Regions from separate parts of the Streptomyces sp. R41 genome, predicted to be linked through region 3. Evidence: riboswitches for the same ligand, from Rfam matches in the RefSeq annotation. Region 3 holds a riboswitch; each other region holds the start of a gene.
The links. Region 3 has a riboswitch for cyclic di-AMP ahead of AB5J53_RS35500 (M23 family metallopeptidase). Riboswitches for the same ligand answer to the same signal wherever they lie in the genome.
Positions count from the first base shown of each region.

Region 1: it holds a riboswitch for cyclic di-AMP, as region 3 does, so the genes downstream of both, AB5J53_RS23325 (M23 family metallopeptidase) here and AB5J53_RS35500 (M23 family metallopeptidase) in region 3, are expected to answer to the same signal.
Region 2: it holds a riboswitch for cyclic di-AMP, as region 3 does, so the genes downstream of both, AB5J53_RS29595 (NlpC/P60 family protein) here and AB5J53_RS35500 (M23 family metallopeptidase) in region 3, are expected to answer to the same signal.

Region 1 is NZ_CP163443.1:5,095,997-5,101,477, reverse strand. Features, by position in the region: gene AB5J53_RS23340 (dihydrofolate reductase family protein) at 94-1,239, shown strand; tRNA gene AB5J53_RS23335 (tRNA-Met) at 1,333-1,406, shown strand; gene AB5J53_RS23330 (PP2C family protein-serine/threonine phosphatase) at 1,544-2,746, shown strand; cyclic di-AMP (ydaO/yuaA leader) riboswitch at 2,980-3,136, shown strand; gene AB5J53_RS23325 (M23 family metallopeptidase) at 3,148-4,185, shown strand; gene AB5J53_RS23320 (aldo/keto reductase) at 4,355-5,299, shown strand.
Region 2 is NZ_CP163443.1:6,438,118-6,443,598, reverse strand. Features, by position in the region: gene pcrA (DNA helicase PcrA) at 1-728, opposite strand, end outside; gene AB5J53_RS29600 (ScyD/ScyE family protein) at 893-1,975, opposite strand; cyclic di-AMP (ydaO/yuaA leader) riboswitch at 2,231-2,404, shown strand; gene AB5J53_RS29595 (NlpC/P60 family protein) at 2,412-3,590, shown strand; gene AB5J53_RS29590 (tellurite resistance/C4-dicarboxylate transporter family protein) at 3,806-4,822, shown strand; gene AB5J53_RS29585 (hypothetical protein) at 4,800-5,153, opposite strand.
Region 3 is NZ_CP163443.1:7,798,529-7,804,009, reverse strand. Features, by position in the region: gene AB5J53_RS35515 (GNAT family N-acetyltransferase) at 1-1,456, opposite strand, end outside; gene AB5J53_RS35510 (HPr family phosphocarrier protein) at 1,634-1,915, shown strand; gene AB5J53_RS35505 (GntR family transcriptional regulator) at 2,132-2,827, opposite strand; gene AB5J53_RS35500 (M23 family metallopeptidase) at 3,025-3,789, opposite strand; cyclic di-AMP (ydaO/yuaA leader) riboswitch at 3,802-3,962, opposite strand; gene AB5J53_RS35495 (M16 family metallopeptidase) at 4,197-5,481, opposite strand, start outside.

The DNA.
Region 1 (5,481 bases), 2.7 Mb from region 3:
ATCAACCGTACGAGTCACCGCGTGCTCGAACCGTACGAGCCACCGCGAGTCCTTGAACCGTACGAGCCACCGCGAGCTGGAGGGTCCGCCCCCATGCCCCACCCCTACGTCCTGTTGTCCGCCGCCGTCTCCCTCGACGGTTTCCTGGACGACACAGGCCCCGAGCGGCTGCTGCTCTCGGGCCCGGCCGACTTCGACCGGGTCGACGAGGTACGGGCGTCCAGCGACGCGATCCTCGTCGGCGCGGGCACGCTCCGCTCGGACAATCCACGGCTCCTGGTCAACTCCGCCGAGCGGCGCGCGGCGCGGGTCGCCGCCGGCCGCCCCGAGTATCCGCTGAAGGTCACCGTCAGCGGGTCCGGCGACCTCGACCCGGCGGCCCAGTTCTGGCACACGGGCGGCGAGAAGGTCGTCTATACGACGGACAAGGGCGCCGCGAGGGCGACCGAAGCCCTGCGCGGACTCGACGACGGGCTCGGCGTCGACGTCGTGTCGACCGGTCCAGAGCTCGACTGGCGTGTGCTCCTGGAACACCTTCATGACGTACGAGGTGTGCGGCGCCTCATGGTCGAAGGGGGCGGACGGGTGCACACCCAGCTGATGCGGGAGGGGCTCGCGGACGAGCTGCAGCTTGCCGTAGCGCCGCTCTTCGTGGGGGAGCCCGACGCGCCACGGCTGTTCGGACCCGGGGCCTATCCCCCCGGGCGGATGCGGCTGATGGAGACCCGGGCCGTCGGGGACGTCGTCCTCATCCGGTACGTCCCCACCGCGCCCGGAGTCGGGGGGCTCGCCGCCGCCGCGGACCGGCACTGGCTGAGGCTCGCGTGCGAGCTGGCCGCGTTGTGCCCGCCCTCGGAGACCGCGTTCAGCGTGGGCGCGGTGGTGGTGGCCGCCGATGGGACGGAACTGGCGCGGGGGTACTCCCGTGAGGGCGGTGACTCCGTGGTGCACGCCGAGGAGGCGGCGCTCGCCAAGATCGACCCCGCGGATCCGCGTCTCGGCTCGGCCACGGTGTACAGCAGCCTGGAGCCCTGTGCCCGTCGGGCCTCCCGGCCCGCGCCGTGCGCCCGGCTGATTCTCGACGCGGGGGTACGGCGGGTTGTCACCGCCTGGCGGGAGCCCGACACGTTCGTCGCCGGGGCCGACGGGAACGGGCTCCTCGTGGCCGAGGGCGCCGACGTGGTCGTACTCCCGGAGTACGAGGAGCGGGCCATGGCGCCCAACCGGCACCTTTTGTGAATCCCGCCGACACCTGCCGCTGAGGCATGCGCGGGGGCGCGTTTAAACGTGTGTGCTTCGGGTCCCGCGGATGGCGTACACTGGTTTCAACGACGCGGGGTGGAGCAGCTCGGTAGCTCGCTGGGCTCATAACCCAGAGGTCGCAGGTTCAAATCCTGTCCCCGCTACTGAAGGCCAAGGGCCGGAACTCGGATTCACGAGTTCCGGCCCTTGGTGTTTGCCGGCCACGGCCTCATACGTCCCCACATCCCCCGGTCGGTCCACACCGGTCGCCCCCCGCTCCCGCTCCGGGAAGCCTGGACGGGTGGGGCAGCAAACAGGCGAGCAGCGGGCCGAGGGCCCGTACGACCGGTCCGGTGGACGGCTGCCCGGCGATCCCGTGCCCGACCCCGGCCTCGATGACACCCCGCCCCGCGGCCCCGCGGACCCGGGCAGGCGCAGGATCTCGAAGGCGCGGGCCTTCGTCCGGGCGCTCCCCGCGCTGCTCATCGTCGTCGGGGCCTTCTACGACTACTTCACGCCGTCGGACTTCACCGCGTCCCCTCTCTTCACGGCCGCGCCGCTCGTGGCCGCGCCCCTGTACTCGCTGCGCGGCACGGTGCTCACCGGTGTCGCGGCCATCGCCGCGGTGCTCACGATCCACATCAGGCTCAGCATCGTCCTGAACGTCGGCTCGGTCACCGAAGTGGTCACGGTGGCCACGGCCGGCGTCCTGGCCGTCGTGATCAACATCCTCGTCCGCCGCAGCGACGCACGGCTCGCCACGGTCCGGGAGATCGCCGAGTCCGCCCAGCGCGCCGTGCTGCCGGAACCCGACGAGCGGATCGGCGGCCTCGAGGTCGCGGTGCGGTACGAGGCCGCGCAGGCGGACGCGTTCATCGGTGGCGACCTGTACGCGGTGCAGGACTCCCCGCACGGCGTACGGCTGGTCGTGGGCGACGTACGCGGGAAGGGCATGGGCGCGGTGGCCGCCGTCGCCGTCGTCATCGGGGCGTTCCGGGAGGCGGCCGAGCAGGAGGCGACGCTGGAGGCGGTCGCGCAGCGTCTGGAGCGCGCGCTGGCGCGCGAGGGCACCCGGCGCGACGGCCTCGACGCCTTCGAGGGGTTCACCACGGCCGTACTCGCGGAGATCCCGCACGGCGAGGACGTCGTACGGATCGTCAACCGCGGCCATCCGTCGCCGCTGCTCCTGCACGCGGACGGCACGCTCGTCACGCTCGACGCCGAGGATCCCGCACTGCCGCTCGGCATGGGCGAGTTGGGCACCTGGCCCGACCGGGCGGTGCGGGCCAAGTTCCCGCGCGGTGCGACGCTGCTCCTCCACACCGACGGCCTGTCCGAAGCCCGCGACGAGTGCGGGGACTTCTACGATCCCGCCGCGCGCCTCGCCGGACGGGTCTTCCCCGGTCCGGACGCCCTGCTGGCGGCCCTCGCCGAGGAGGTCCGCCGGCACACGGGCGACGGCACGACGGACGACATGGCACTGCTTGCCGTGCGGCGTTCTTGATCGTTGTCACGAGGGGTGATCGGGCGGTGTCCCTCCGCATAACGACTGACACACCGTCAACTGAATCGATGTTTATGCGACGTGGTCAACTCGCCCGATTTAGGCCGGTGGTGACCCCAAAGTCCTGGCCAAAAGCGTTAACGATCAGTCCGAACAGCTTGGAATCCGGTACCCGGGTCTATTAACGTTCGATAACGCAGCGCGGTCGTCCCAGCCGTCACAAGAGGCGGCTCCGTGCGCACGCGCCGAATCCCGCAAGGGAACCGGGGAACCACCAACTTGGGGTGAATCGAGCGTCTTTCACGGTGAACAAACCGTGGTTGACGCGCGTAGGAGACCTTCCTGCTCCGAACCCGTCAGCTAACCCGGTAGGCGAGAAGGAAGGAAAGGAGCACGCCCACGTGGCGTCCAACCGGCCTGCCCAGCAAACCTCGTTCGCGCCCAACGACACACAGCCCTTCGGCTACGCGTACGGCAACGACGAGGGTCCTTGGGAGGAGTGGAACCCCACCGAGGATTCCGTCCGTCCCGTCCGCGGCCGGCACCGCGTCAGCAAGCAGCGCGGCGGAGGACTCGCCCGCAGCTCCACGGTTCTCGGCGTAGGCGTCATCGCGGCCGTCGGCGCGGGCGGCATGGCCACCGCGGCACCCGGCAAGCCGCCGGTGTCGATCTCGCTGCCCGACCTGTCGTCGGTCACCGAATCCGCCAAGGCCCTGATATCCGACGGCGGCACCAGCGCGCCGAAAGGCTCCGCCACTCCGCTCACCAGCGCCGGTCTGACCAGCACCGACGCCGCGCAGGGCACCACCGACGCGGGCGAGGCGCTGCGCGCCCGCATCATGCAGCAGGCCGAGTCGCAGCAGGACCAGGTCGACACCGCGGCCCAGGACGCCGCCGAGGCCGCCGCCGCGAAGCAGGCCGTCGCGCTCGCCGCCAAGCAGCAGGACGACGCCGCGGCCAAGGCCGCCGCCGCGAAGAAGAAGGCGGAGGAGGAGGCCAAGGCGAAGGCCGAGGCGGAGCGTCTCGCCGAGCTCGCCAAGAGCTACTCGCTGCCCACCTCCTCGTACACGCTGACCTCGCGTTTCGGCGAGGCCGGCTCCATGTGGTCCTCCGGCTACCACACCGGCCTCGACTTCGCCGCGCCCACCGGCACGCTGATCAAGGCGATCCACAGCGGCACCGTCACGGAGGCGGGCTGGGCCGGCGCGTACGGCTACCGCACGATCCTCACCCTCGACGACGGTACGGAGCTGTGGTTCTGCCACCAGTCGTCGATCAGCGTCAGCGTGGGCCAGAAGGTCGCCACGGGTGACGTGATCGGGCGCGTGGGCGCGACGGGCAACGTCACCGGGCCGCACCTGCACCTGGAGGTCCACCCCGGCGGCGGCGACGCGATCGATCCGATGGCGTGGCTGCGCAGCAAGGGCCTCAACCCCTGACACGTACGTTCCTGATCCCCGGTGGTCCTGACGGCAACCCCCCCGACGTCAGGGCTGCCGGTCAGGCGTTTGCGGAGCCGGGTGTGCGTCGTGTGCGGAGTCGCGTGCGGGCCCAGGTGCGGAGTCGGGTCCGGAATATAACCATCCGGTACGGATGTTGAAGTTGAACATGACTTCTCTGCGCAAGTTCGGTTCCTCCGACCTCGAGGTCTTCCCGCTGTCCCTCGGTGGCAACGTCTTCGGCTGGACCGCCGACGAGGCCCAGTCCTTCGCCGTGCTCGACGCGTACGCGGCCGCCGGCGGCAACTTCCTCGACACGGCCGATTCCTACTCGGCGTGGATCGAGGGCCACAAGGGCGGCGAGTCCGAGACCATCATCGGCAAGTGGCTCAAGGCGCGCGGCAACCGCTCCGACGTCGTGGTCGCCACCAAGGTCAGCCAGCACCCCGAGTATCCGGGGCTGTCCGGCGCCAACATCAAGGCCGCGGCCGACGCGTCCCTGCGCCGTTTGGGCACCGACTACATCGACCTCTACTACACGCACTTCGACAAGCCCGAGGTGCCGGTCGAGGAGATCATCGGGGCGCTCGATGAGCTGGTGAAGGCCGGCAAGGTGCGCCACATCGCCGCGTCCAACATCTCGGCCGAGCGGCTCCAGGAGTCCCTGGAGTTCTCCGACCGCGAGGGGCTCGCGCGATACGTCGCCCTCCAGCCGCACTACAACCTCGTCTCGCGCGACACGTACGAGGGTGCTCTGCGGGACGTCGCCTCCCGCTCCGGCCTCGCGGCCGTCCCGTACTACGCTCTCGCGTCGGGCTTCCTCACCGGCAAGTACCGGCCCGGGACGACGGTGGACTCGCCTCGGGCTCAGGGGGCGGCCAAGCACCTTGAGACGGAGCGAGGGCTTCGCGTGCTCGCCGCCCTCGACGAGGTCGCCCAGGCGCACGACGCCCCTGTCGCCACGGTCGCCCTCGCCTGGCTGGCAGCCCAGCCCACGGTCGCGGCGCCCATCGCTTCGGCGCGGACGCCCGAGCAGCTTCCGGCGTTGCTGGGGGTGGGGGACCTGGTCCTGACGGACGGGGAGCTGAGCAAGCTGACGGAGGCGTCGGCGTAACCACCGGGTTTCTTCGCCCCCTCCGCCCCTGCCCATTCCCGTCCCTGGGGCTCCGCCCCAGACCCCGTTCGCGCAGTTCCCCGCGCCCCTGAAAAGGGGCGCGGGGAACTGCGCGATCCTTTGAGCGGGGGTCTGGGGGCGGCAGCCCCCAGGGACGGGACGGGAAGGGGCGGAGGGGGCGA
Region 2 (5,481 bases), 1.4 Mb from region 3:
GACTGATACATCGCGTACGCCTGAGCGAGGGTCTTCTCGAAACCGTCGGTGGCCTGGGCCGCGAAGTCCTCCTCGTCGATCAGCTCGTTCTTCAGATTCGAGATCTTGGCGCTGAACGACTTCGGCGGGAAGCGCTTGGGGTCGAGGTCGAGATCACGGCAGACGAGCGCCATCAGACGCTTGGAGTCGGCGGCGTCGTAGATCGAGAAGGAGGAGGTGAAGCCGAGTTTCTTGCTCTCGCGGCGCAGAATCCGCACACACGCGCTGTGGAAGGTCATCACCCACATCGCGCCCGCGCGCGGGCCGACGAGGTGCTCGACGCGCTCCTTCATCTCGCCCGCGGCCTTGTTCGTGAAGGTGATCGCGAGGATCTGGCCGGGATGGACACTCCGCTCGGCCAGCAGATACGCGATCCGGTGCGTGAGCACGCGGGTCTTGCCGGAGCCCGCGCCGGCCACGATGAGCAGCGGGGAGCCGGAGTGCACCACGGCCGCGCGCTGATTCTCGTTCAGCCCGTCCAGCAGTGCCGCCGGGTCCACGGCGGGCCGGTGCGCGCCGTCGCGGTAGTACGCGTCCCGGTCCGGCGGCACGTCGAACTTCCCGCCGAACAGATCGTCCGGAACGGGCTCCGGTACGTGATCGTCCTCGGGCGGCGGCGGGGGCTCTTCCTCGTGGGCCCGAGAGGGCTTGAGGTCCGCCAGGAAGCTGTCATCAAAGAGGCTGCTCATCGCTCTCCGAGTCTAGGCCGCCCCACTGACAGCCCGCCGCCACCCTGAAAACTCGACCGGATCTCGTGACGCGGATCGGAATGCGACCGGATCTCGTGAAGCGGCTCAGACCTTGACCCGGCCCGTGAAGCGGCTCAGACATTGACCGGGTCTCGTGAAGCGGCTCAGAAGCCGAGGATCTTCCAGAGCTGGCCGCCCGGCGTCTTCTTGCCCTCCAGCACCGTCCCGTCACGATCGGCGATCGACCAGGCCGAGACGTACACCTTCCCGTCGTACGGGTCCACGGCCACGCCTGCCGGGAACGGCACCCGCACGCTCGTACGTTTCCCGTGCGAGACCTTGGTCACCGCGCCCGCGAAGAGCTGGCTGACGTACAGGTCGCCGCTCTGGTTGAAGGCGATCCCGGTGATCGAGCCGAAGCCGCTCTTCCAGCCGAGGATCTTCCCGGTGGCCGGGTCGACCTTCCAGACACGGGCGGTGGGCGTCGTGGCCTCGCCGTTGAGCTCGCCGACGTACAGCTTGCCGTCGGGGCCGAGCGCCAGCGAGGTCGGGACGGACTCGTGTTTGTCATGGTCCGGGAAGACGGTGAACGGGCGGGCCTTGCCCCGGGGCGAGACGACCACCAGGTCGTTGCCGGCCGCGTCGGCGACGATCCTGCGGCCGTCCGGGAGCGCGAGGACGGCGTACGGGTTGGAGTCGACGGCGGTCTTGTGCGGGTTGTACTTGAGCTCGACGGCGGAGATGTCGGCGGCGATCGTCGCCTTGCCGGGAGCGATGCACAGGAGCTTGCCGAGGGCGTTCCAGGGCTTGCCCGTGGGGACCCCGGCCTCGGGCGGGGCCCAGGTCTCGACGCCCCAGACGCTGCCGTTCAGTGCCGAGACGCCGTCCAGGCCCGTCGCGAAGCCGCCGTCCTTGGCCGCCGCCGAGGGCAGTCCGTCCACCACCCGGTAGTGCTTCCAGGAGCCGCCGTCCCAGAAGACCTTGGTGACGGCGGCCGTGGTGCCGATGCACGTCTCGTCGCTCTCGGGCCCCGCGCCGATGCATTTCTTCCCGCCCCGGCCCGCCTCGGCGACGTACACATGTCCGTTGTCGTACGAGAGCTGGCGCGGGTTGTCGAGACCGGTCGCGATCACGCGGACGACCGGCTTTCCCCCGGCGTGGCCGCCGGTGGCGGTCGCTGGTGCGATGCCCCCGGTGACGGCGAGAGCGACTCCCGTGGCGACGACGAGTGCTGTGCGCTTCCTCATGCCGTACCCCCCTTTGCCCACCTCCACGGCATCCGACCGTGGCTGGCTGGAAGGTAGCGCCCGGAACAGGGCGGACGTCGCCACTCCGGACAACTCGCCACAGATCCCTCCGGATTGACCGCGTTGGGTAAAGCCCAGGGCTAAGGTCACGAAAATGTATCGGGCATATCGCACATCAAACTTCACAGAAGCCCCACGCGTTGGCTAGCGTGCCGGGCAGGCCGCTCGACACCCACCGGCGAACGACGCCGGGCCGTGCGGCCTCCGCTCAATCCGGTGCGCCCCTGCGGCAGCCGGAGCCGGGGACCCAACCGACCTTGGGGTGAATCGGTCCGACTGCCCTATGAGGCAAGGACCGTAGGGCAAACCTTCCGGATCCACCCGCCCGAACCCGACAGCTAACTCGGTAGGCGGATGACGGAAGGAGTCGCCTCTCTTGGCGTCGCATCGCAAATGGCGTCCTACGGGTACGCGCGTAGCAGGCATACGGACCCCCGCCCTCGCGACGGCGGCTCTCACCTCCGTCGCCCTGCTCTCCCAGACGGCGAACGCCGCGCCCTCGGCCGCACCCAAGCCGAGCCTCGAAGAGGTCGAGAAGAAGGTCAACGACCTCTACCACCAAGCCGAGACGGCCACCGAGAAGTACAACTCGGCCAAGGAGAAGACCTCCAAGCAGCGCAAGCAGGTCGACACCCTCCTCGACGACGTCGCCAAGCGCACCGAGAAGCTCAACACCGCGCGCGAGGAACTCGGTTCGTTCGCGGCGGCGCAGTACCGTACCGGGGCCGCCGCCCCCGACACCGCGACCCTCCTGCTCGCCGACGACCCGCAGGACTACTTCGACCAGACCCAGCTGATGAGCCGTCTGACCACCCGCCAGAAGGCGGCAGTCGACGACTACATCACCGAGCAGGCCGCCACCACCAAGAAGCGCGCGGAGGCCTCCAAGAGCCTGGAGACGCTGACCACCTCGCAGAGCGCGCTCAAGACGTCCAAGGCCGACGTCCAGCGCAAGCTCACCGAGGCGCGCGAACTGCTCTCGAAGCTGACCGCCGAGGAGAAGGCGCGGCTCGCGGCGATCGAGAAGAAGAAGCAGGAGGAGGCCGCGCGCAAGGCGGCGGAGCTGGCGCAGCAGCAGGCCGCCGCGGAGGCCGCGAAGAAGGCGGCCGAACAGGAGGCGTCGTCGAACACCACGAGCGACTCCTCGGGCACCACGAGCGACACGTCCGGCTCGACGACCACGGACTCCTCGTATGCGACGAAGGCGGCGAAGGCCCTCGCGTTCGCTCGTGAGCAGATCGGCAAGCCGTACGTCTGGGGTGCGACAGGTCCCGACTCGTACGACTGCTCGGGTCTCACCCAGGCAGCCTGGAAGGCCGCCGGCGTCACTCTCCCGCGCACCACCTGGGACCAGGTGAACGCGGGCACGACGGTCTCCCTCGCCGACGCCCAGCCCGGTGACCTGATCTTCTTCTACGACGACATCAGCCACGTCGGCCTCTACATCGGCAACGGCATGATGATCCACGCGCCGAAGCCGGGGGCGTACGTCCGCGAGGAGTCGGTCTACTACGCCGGCGAGTCGATCATCCACAGTGTGGTGCGACCGGCGTAAGCCGTTCCGCGAGCAACGCTTGATGCGGGGCACGCGCGCGTGGGGCCTTTCGTGCTCCGCGTTTTCGTGGTCCACGCGCGCTCGCATCCCGTTTTCGTACTCCACGCGCGCGTGCCCGGCGTTTTCACGCTCCACGCGCGCGTGCCCGGCGTTTTCACGCTCCACGCGCGCGTGCCCCGCGGGCAACTCGTCCGAAGATCCCTAGCATCAGGCGCATGCCAGCCATCTCCCAGCTCCGCGCCTGGTGGGCGCAGCGGCCGCCGGCCGCCGGTGCCGCCGTCATGGCCACCGGCATCGTCTCGGTCGGGCTGCATCTGACCGGCTACGAGGCCCTGTCTCGTATCGCACTGGCCCTGGCGTGCGTGGGCTGGCTCGCGCTCGCCGCGGACTTCGTCGCACGGCTCGTGTGGGAGCGCGCGCGGTGGGTGGAGGAGGCGTGCACACCTCCCGGGCTCACCGCCGTCGCGGCGACCACCGTGCTGGGGACTCGGCTGTCCGCGCTGGGGTGGCAGGAGCTGGCCGAGGCTCTCCTCGCGCTGTCGGCCGTGCTGTGGCCGGTGCTGCTCCTCGTCGTCCTACGGCAGTGGAAGCGTCGTATGCCGGGAGGGGTGTTCCTGGTGTGTGTGGCCACGCAGGGGCTCTCGGTGCTGTGCGCCACGCTCGCCGCGGCCGTGGGCCCGGAGTGGCTCGCGCATGCCGGGCTGGTGCTGTTCTGGCTGGGGATCGTGCTGTACGGGGTGGCGTTCGCGCACTTCGACGTCCGGGAGGTGGTCCGGGGTCCCGGGGACCACTGGGTCGCGGGCGGGGCGCTCGCGATTTCGGCGCTGGCCGGGGCCAAGCTCATCGCCGCGCACCACGTGAACCCGTACCTGTGGAACGACGACGACAGCGGCGTCCTGCGCGCCGCGACCGTCGCGCTCCTCGTGCTCGCCTTCGCCTCCTGCTGCGTCCTCGCCGTCGCGGAGCTGGGGTGGCCGAGGCTCGACTACGACGTACGGCGCTGGGCGACCGTCTTCCCGATGGGGATGATGGCCGTGGCGACCCTGTCGGTCACGGCCGCGGTCGGCGTCTTCTGGCTCAAGGGGCCCGGGCAGGTGCTGCTATGGATCTCGGTGGCGGCGTGGCTGGCCGTCGCGGCGGGAGCGGTCCACGTGATGATCATGGCCGGATCGGACCGCCCGCCGGGATCGAACAGGCCGACCGGCCCGCTCAGGTCCAGAGCACCGCGATGAAGATGTTCGCGGTGGTCAGCAGGCCGACGAGCCCGAAGAGGCCCTTGTCCACCTTCTCGTCGTCCCGCTTCACATAGACGAGCCCCAGGATCACGATCAGCAGGGCCAGTTTCACGCCGATCTTGATGTTGTTGACCGGGTTGTCGTCGGCCTGGTTGAGGCCGACCAGGACGACGCCCGTGACCAGCATGGTCAGCGCGCCGTGCAGCATCGCCGGGACGAAGCGGGCGGTGCCCTGGCCCATCGCCTTCATCTGGGTGAGGAAGCCGCCCAGGAGCGAGGCGATGCCGATGATGTGCAGGCCGACGAAGAGATGGATGAGTACGTCCATGAGGCCGGAGCCTAATCGGACGCCCAGGTCCCTCTTGTCACCGGGCCATCCCTTGTAACCCATAGCACCGGGGCAACCCCGGTTGTCCCGGATTCGGCGCATCGGTCATCGCACTGCGTGAAGTCGGCGGCGCAGGGCCGGGATCACGGTCACATACGGTCACTGGGCGGTCCAGTGGCGCCAGTTCCGTACATGGCGTTACCAACCCCTCACTCTCAGGTTTAGCGTCCTCCACCAGGTGACCGGCTCCCCACCGCCGCCCGGGCCAGGGGCGGCCGTCGGCCACCACCGCCGAGAAGGTCCGGCGGCGGCCCGCTCCCCCTGTGTG
Region 3 (5,481 bases):
TCACCCCCGCCTGCCGCAGCAGCGCGGACACCGTGGCGTGCGGCAACCGCGTGGCCCGTACGGCATGCCCCTGGGGAGCCGCCCCGCCGTGCCGCGCCCCCTGGACGACGACCAGAGGCTTCGCCGCCGCCGTCCGCCGCGCGAGGCGCGTGAACTTGCGTGGGTTGCCGATGGATTCGAGGTACATGAGGGCTACGTCGGTGTCCGGGTCGTCGTACCAGTACTGCAGTACGTCGTTGCCGGACACGTCCGCCCGGTTCCCGGAGGAGACGAACGTCGACACACCGGTCACCCCCGTGACGCCGCCGCCGCGCCGGTGCAGCCGGGACAGCAGGGCGATCCCGATGGCGCCGGACTGGGCGAACAGGCCTATCCGCCCGGGGCGCGGCATCTCGGGCGCGAGCGAGGCGTTGAGGCGCACGTCGGGGGATGTATTGATGACCCCGAAGGCATTCGGCCCGATGATGCGCATCCCGTACGTACGCGCCTGGCGCACGAGTTCGCGCTGGCGCTCGCGCCCCTCGGGGCCGCTCTCGGCGTACCCGGCGGAGACGACGACGAGCCCCTGCACCCCGTGCTCGCCGCACTCGGCGACGACCTCGGGGACGAGCGGCGCGGGCACGGCGACGACGGCGAGGTCGACGGGCTCGTGGATGTCACGGATGGAGCGGTGCGCGGGGACTCCGTCGAGTTCCTTCTCCTTAAGCGCCCTGTTGACCGCGTACAGGCGGCCGGTGAATCCGGCGTCACGGAGGTTGGTGAGGACACTGCGGCCGACACCTCCGGGTGTGCGGCCCGCGCCGATGACGGCGACCGAGCCGGGTGCGAGCAGTCGCTGCACGGACCGGGCCTCGGCACGCTGCTCCCGCGCGCGCTGCACGGCGAGCGACCGGTCGGTGGGTTCGAGGTCGAATTCCAGGCGTACGACGCCGTCCTCGAAGTGCCTCTTCTGTTGGTACCCGGCGTCCGTGAAGACCTTGATCATCTTGGTGTTGGCGGGCAGCACCTCGGCGGCGAAGCGGCGGATGCCGCGCTCACGGGCCACGGCCGCGACGTGTTCCAGAAGGGCCGAGGCGACCCCGCGGCCCTGGTGGGCGTCCTGCACGAGGAAGGCGACCTCGGCCTCGTCGGCGGGCGCGGAGGCGGGCAGGCCGTCGGCATTAATGCGGTCATAGCGTACGGTGGCGATGAACTCGCCGCCCACCGTGGCCGCGAGACCCACCCGGTCCACAAAGTCGTGGTGCGTGAAGCGGTGGACATCCTTGGCGGACAGTCGCGGGTACGGCGCGAAGAAGCGGTAGTACTTCGACTCGGCCGAGACCTGCTCGTAGAAGCTGACCAGGCGGTCGGCGTCATCAACGGTGATGGGCCTGATGCGTGCGGTACCACCGTCACGCAGCACCACGTCCGCCTCCCAGTGAGCGGGGTACTCGTGCCGGTCCGACGAGGTCTGCATGGGGCCCAGAGTACGGCTCGCGTCCGACAACGGCGCGAGGCAGTCTGTGGGCAACGGAAGTCGGATCGAGGCCGCGATCCGACGACACTCCGGAGGGGACGAAGGACCGCTCCGGAGACGCTTCACGATATGGGACACTGGTCTAGACAACCCTGAAAACCTGAAGGGCAGCATCACATGGCTGAGCGCCGCGTCAACGTCGGCTGGGCCGAGGGCCTCCACGCCCGCCCCGCTTCCATCTTCGTCCGGGCCGCGACGGCCTCCGGTATCCCCGTGACGATCGCCAAGGCCGACGGCAACCCCGTCAACGCGGCCTCCATGCTCGCTGTCCTCGGGCTGGGCGCCCAGGGCGGCGAGGAGATCGTCCTCGCGTCCGACGCCGAGGGTGCGGACGCTGCCCTCGACCGTCTGGCGAAGCTGGTCGCCGAGGGGCTTGAGGAGCTCCCCGAGACCGTCTGAGCATTACGGACACCATGCGGCTGAGCCGCGTCACCCATTCCCGGGCGGCGCGGCTCAGCCGTTTTCCGTACACCGTCCAGGAATTCTGCGCATGTCACCCGCGCACCCCGCGTCGCACCCACGAAAATAACACGCACCGGAATTCTCGGCACGCGAAAAGAGGGGCAGCGGAAATAGGGCCCTGCCGAATATCCCTCTTTGTATACGGCGCCCGTGTTAATGCCGCAGGCCCGTCATGTTTACGGGAGGTTGCGAAGTCCTCACACGGTCCGGACGATCTCCGCCGCCGGGAAATCGGAGCCGGTGCGCGACCGCGGCACGCTCGGTGTGCAGGGCCGTGATCGCCCGGGCCCGCTCGCTGTCACCGCGCGCCACGGCGTCCACGATGCCGCCGTGCTCCGCCCAGGACTCGGCGGGGTTGGCCGGCGCCTCCACCGCGTACATCCATGCGATCTTGTGCCGCAGCTGGGCGAGCGTGGAGGTGAGGGCGGGGCTTCCGGAAGCCTGCGCGAGGGTCTCGTGGAACCAGCCGCCCAGCGAGCGCAGGTCCTCGCTGTGGCCCCTCCTGGCCCGCTCCTGACCCAGCCTGACCAGGCCTCGGAGCACCTTGAGGTGGGCCTCGGTACGGCGCTGCGCGGCCCGCGCGGCACCCAGCGGCTCAAGCAGCATGCGCATCTCCAGCAGGTCGGAGGCCTCCTGCTCGGTGGGCTCCGCGACGCACGCGCCCGCGTGCCGACGGGTGACGACGAAGCCCTCGGCCTCCAGCGTGCGCAGGGCCTCGCGCACGGGGACGCGCGAGACGCCGTAGCGCCGCGCGAGCAGTTCCTCGGTGAGCCGGCTGCCTCGCTCGTAGACACCCGCGACGATGTCGTCACGGATCGCCGTGCATACCGAGTGCGCCGGAATACGCATGACCGGACCTCCGCTTTAATCCCCGCGAAACGCCATCGATTGACGCTTGTTCAGTGACTCTATTGCAGGGAGCCGGAATTTCCGATGGCAGGCCGGAATCCAGGGATATTTTTTGGACACACGGCCGCCTGAAACGACGATGCCCCGGCTCGGCGAGCCGGGGCATCGGAAGTGGCGAAGAAGCGGTGATGCGCTTGTCAGACGTTCACACCGTGCGAACGAAGGTACGCCACCGGGTCGATGTCCGAGCCGTACTCCGCGGTCGTACGGGCCTCGAAGTGGAGGTGCGGCCCGGTGGTGTTGCCGGTAGACCCGGAGAGGGCTATCTGCTGGCCCGGAGTCACCGTCTGGCCCACGGAGACGCCGATGGACGACAGGTGCCCGTACATCGTGTACGTACCGTCGTGCATCTTGATGACGACCTGGTTGCCGTAGGCGCCGCCCCAGCCGGCCGTGACGACCGTGCCGGAGCCGACGGCGTGCACCGAGGTGCCGGACGCGGCGTGGAAGTCGACGCCGGTGTGGCTGCCGGAGGACCAGAGGCTGCCACCGGCCTTGTAGCCGGTGGAGATGTACGAGCCGGTGATCGGCAGGACGAAGGTGTTGAGACGCTTGCGCTCGGCTGCGCGGGCGGCGCGCTCCTTGGCCTCGCGCGCCTCCTTGGCCCTCTTCGCGGCCTCCTTGCGGGCGGCTTCCTCGGCCTTCTTCTGCGCGGCGGCCTCGTCGGCGGCGTGCTGCTGGGCGACGGCCTGCGCGTCGATCTTCTCGGCGAGGGTGTCGCCGATGGTGATGATCGGGGTCAGCCCGGTCTGCTCGGCGGAGGTGTCCGCGGCGAGTGCCGGGGCGGCCAGGGTTCCGATGACACCGGTGGTGGCGAGCGCTGCGACGCCGACGGCGTTCGTGGTCGTGCGCTTCACGCGGCTCGGACGACGGTGCTTCCCTGTGCCACAGGTGAACGCCATGTAGGGGCTGATCCTTTCCTTCCTTCTCGCCTACCGGGTTAGCTGACGGGTTCGGAGCAGGAAGGTCTCCTACGGACTCCCTCCTGGGAGGGCGTCCGATTCACCCCAGGGACTGCGTGTGGGTCCCCGGCTCCCCTGGCTCGCGCCGTACGGGGACTCGGCGATGGCTGTCCGGTGCCGCGGGCGCGGCGCACTGCCTGACGAACAGCCCGACCGACGCTAAACGGGGCATCTTTCAAACAACAAACGGATCACGGCCTTTGTAGCGCATGCCACAGGGCAGACAGGCAACCTCCCTATCAATACGGACACCTTGGGGACGAAGCCCGGGAAGTAGGCCGAAGTTCGGGCAAAAGGAGACCCAGGTGACTCTTCAGTCACCTGGGTCTTCAGGGAGTCGCGCTGTCCTACTCGGCCCGGACGACGGTCACTTCACCGATTCCGAGCTCCTTGACGGGCTCCTCGATCTGCGCGGCGTCGCCCACCAGGACGGTCACCAGACGGTCCACCGGGAAGGCGTTCACGGCGGCCGCGGTGGCCTCCACGGTGCCCGTCGCGGCGAGCTGCTGATAGAGCGTCGCCTGGTAGTCGTCCGACAGGTACTGCTCGACCTGGTCGGCGAGCGTGCTCGCGACGGCCGCCGCGGTCTCGAACTTGAGGGGCGCCACACCCACCAGGTTCTGTACGGCGATGTCGCGCTCGGCGTCCGTCAGGCCCTCGGCGGCGAGGGTACGCAGCACCTTCCACAGGTCGTCGAGCGCCGGACCGGTGTTCGGGGTGTCCACCGAGCCGCTGATGGCGAGCATCGCGACGCCCGTGCCGTCCGGCGCGGAGCGCAGCACCTGGCCGAACGCCCGCACACCGTAGGTATAACCCTTCTCCTCGCGCAGGACGCGGTCCAGGCGCGAGGTGAGGGTGCCGCCGAGGCAGTACGTGCCGAGCACCTGGGCGGGCCAGACGCGATCGTGCCGGTCGGCGCCGACGCGGCCGATGAGCAGCTGCGTCTGGACGGCGCCGGGGCGGTCCACGATGATCACGCGGCCGGTGTCGTCGGCGCTCACCGGCGGCACGGGGCGCGGCTCGGCGGACGAGCCGGTCCAGGAGCCGAGCGTGTCCGCGAGCAGCGCGTCGAGGTCGACATCGGTCAGGTCACCGACGATGACGGCGGTGGCCGTCGCGGGGCGTACGTGCTTGTCGTAGAAGGCGCGCACGGCCGCCGCGTCGATCTTCTGGACGGTCTCCTCGGTGCCCTGGCGCGGGCGCGACATGCGCGAGGTCGCCGGGAACAGCTCCTTGGAGAGCTCCTTGGCGGCGCGGCGGGCCGGGTTGGCCGTCTCGTGCGGGATCTCGTCCAGGCGGTTGCGGACCAGTCGCTCGACCTCGCTGTCCGCGAACGCCGGTGCCCTCAGGGCGTCGGCGAGCAGACCCAGCGCCTTGGGGAGGCGCGAGACGGGCACTTCGAGCGACAGGCGTACGCCGGGGTGGTCGGCGTGCGAGTCGAGGGTGGCGCCGCAGCGCTCCAGCTCGGCGGCGAACTCCTCGGCGGAGTGCTTGTCGGTGCCCTCGGAGAAGGCACGCGCCATGATCGTGGCGATGCCGTCGAGGCCCGCTGGTTCGGCCTCCAGCGGCGCGGCGAGGATCACCTCGACGGCGACGACCTGCTGGCCGGGGCGGTGGCAGCGCAGGAGCGTG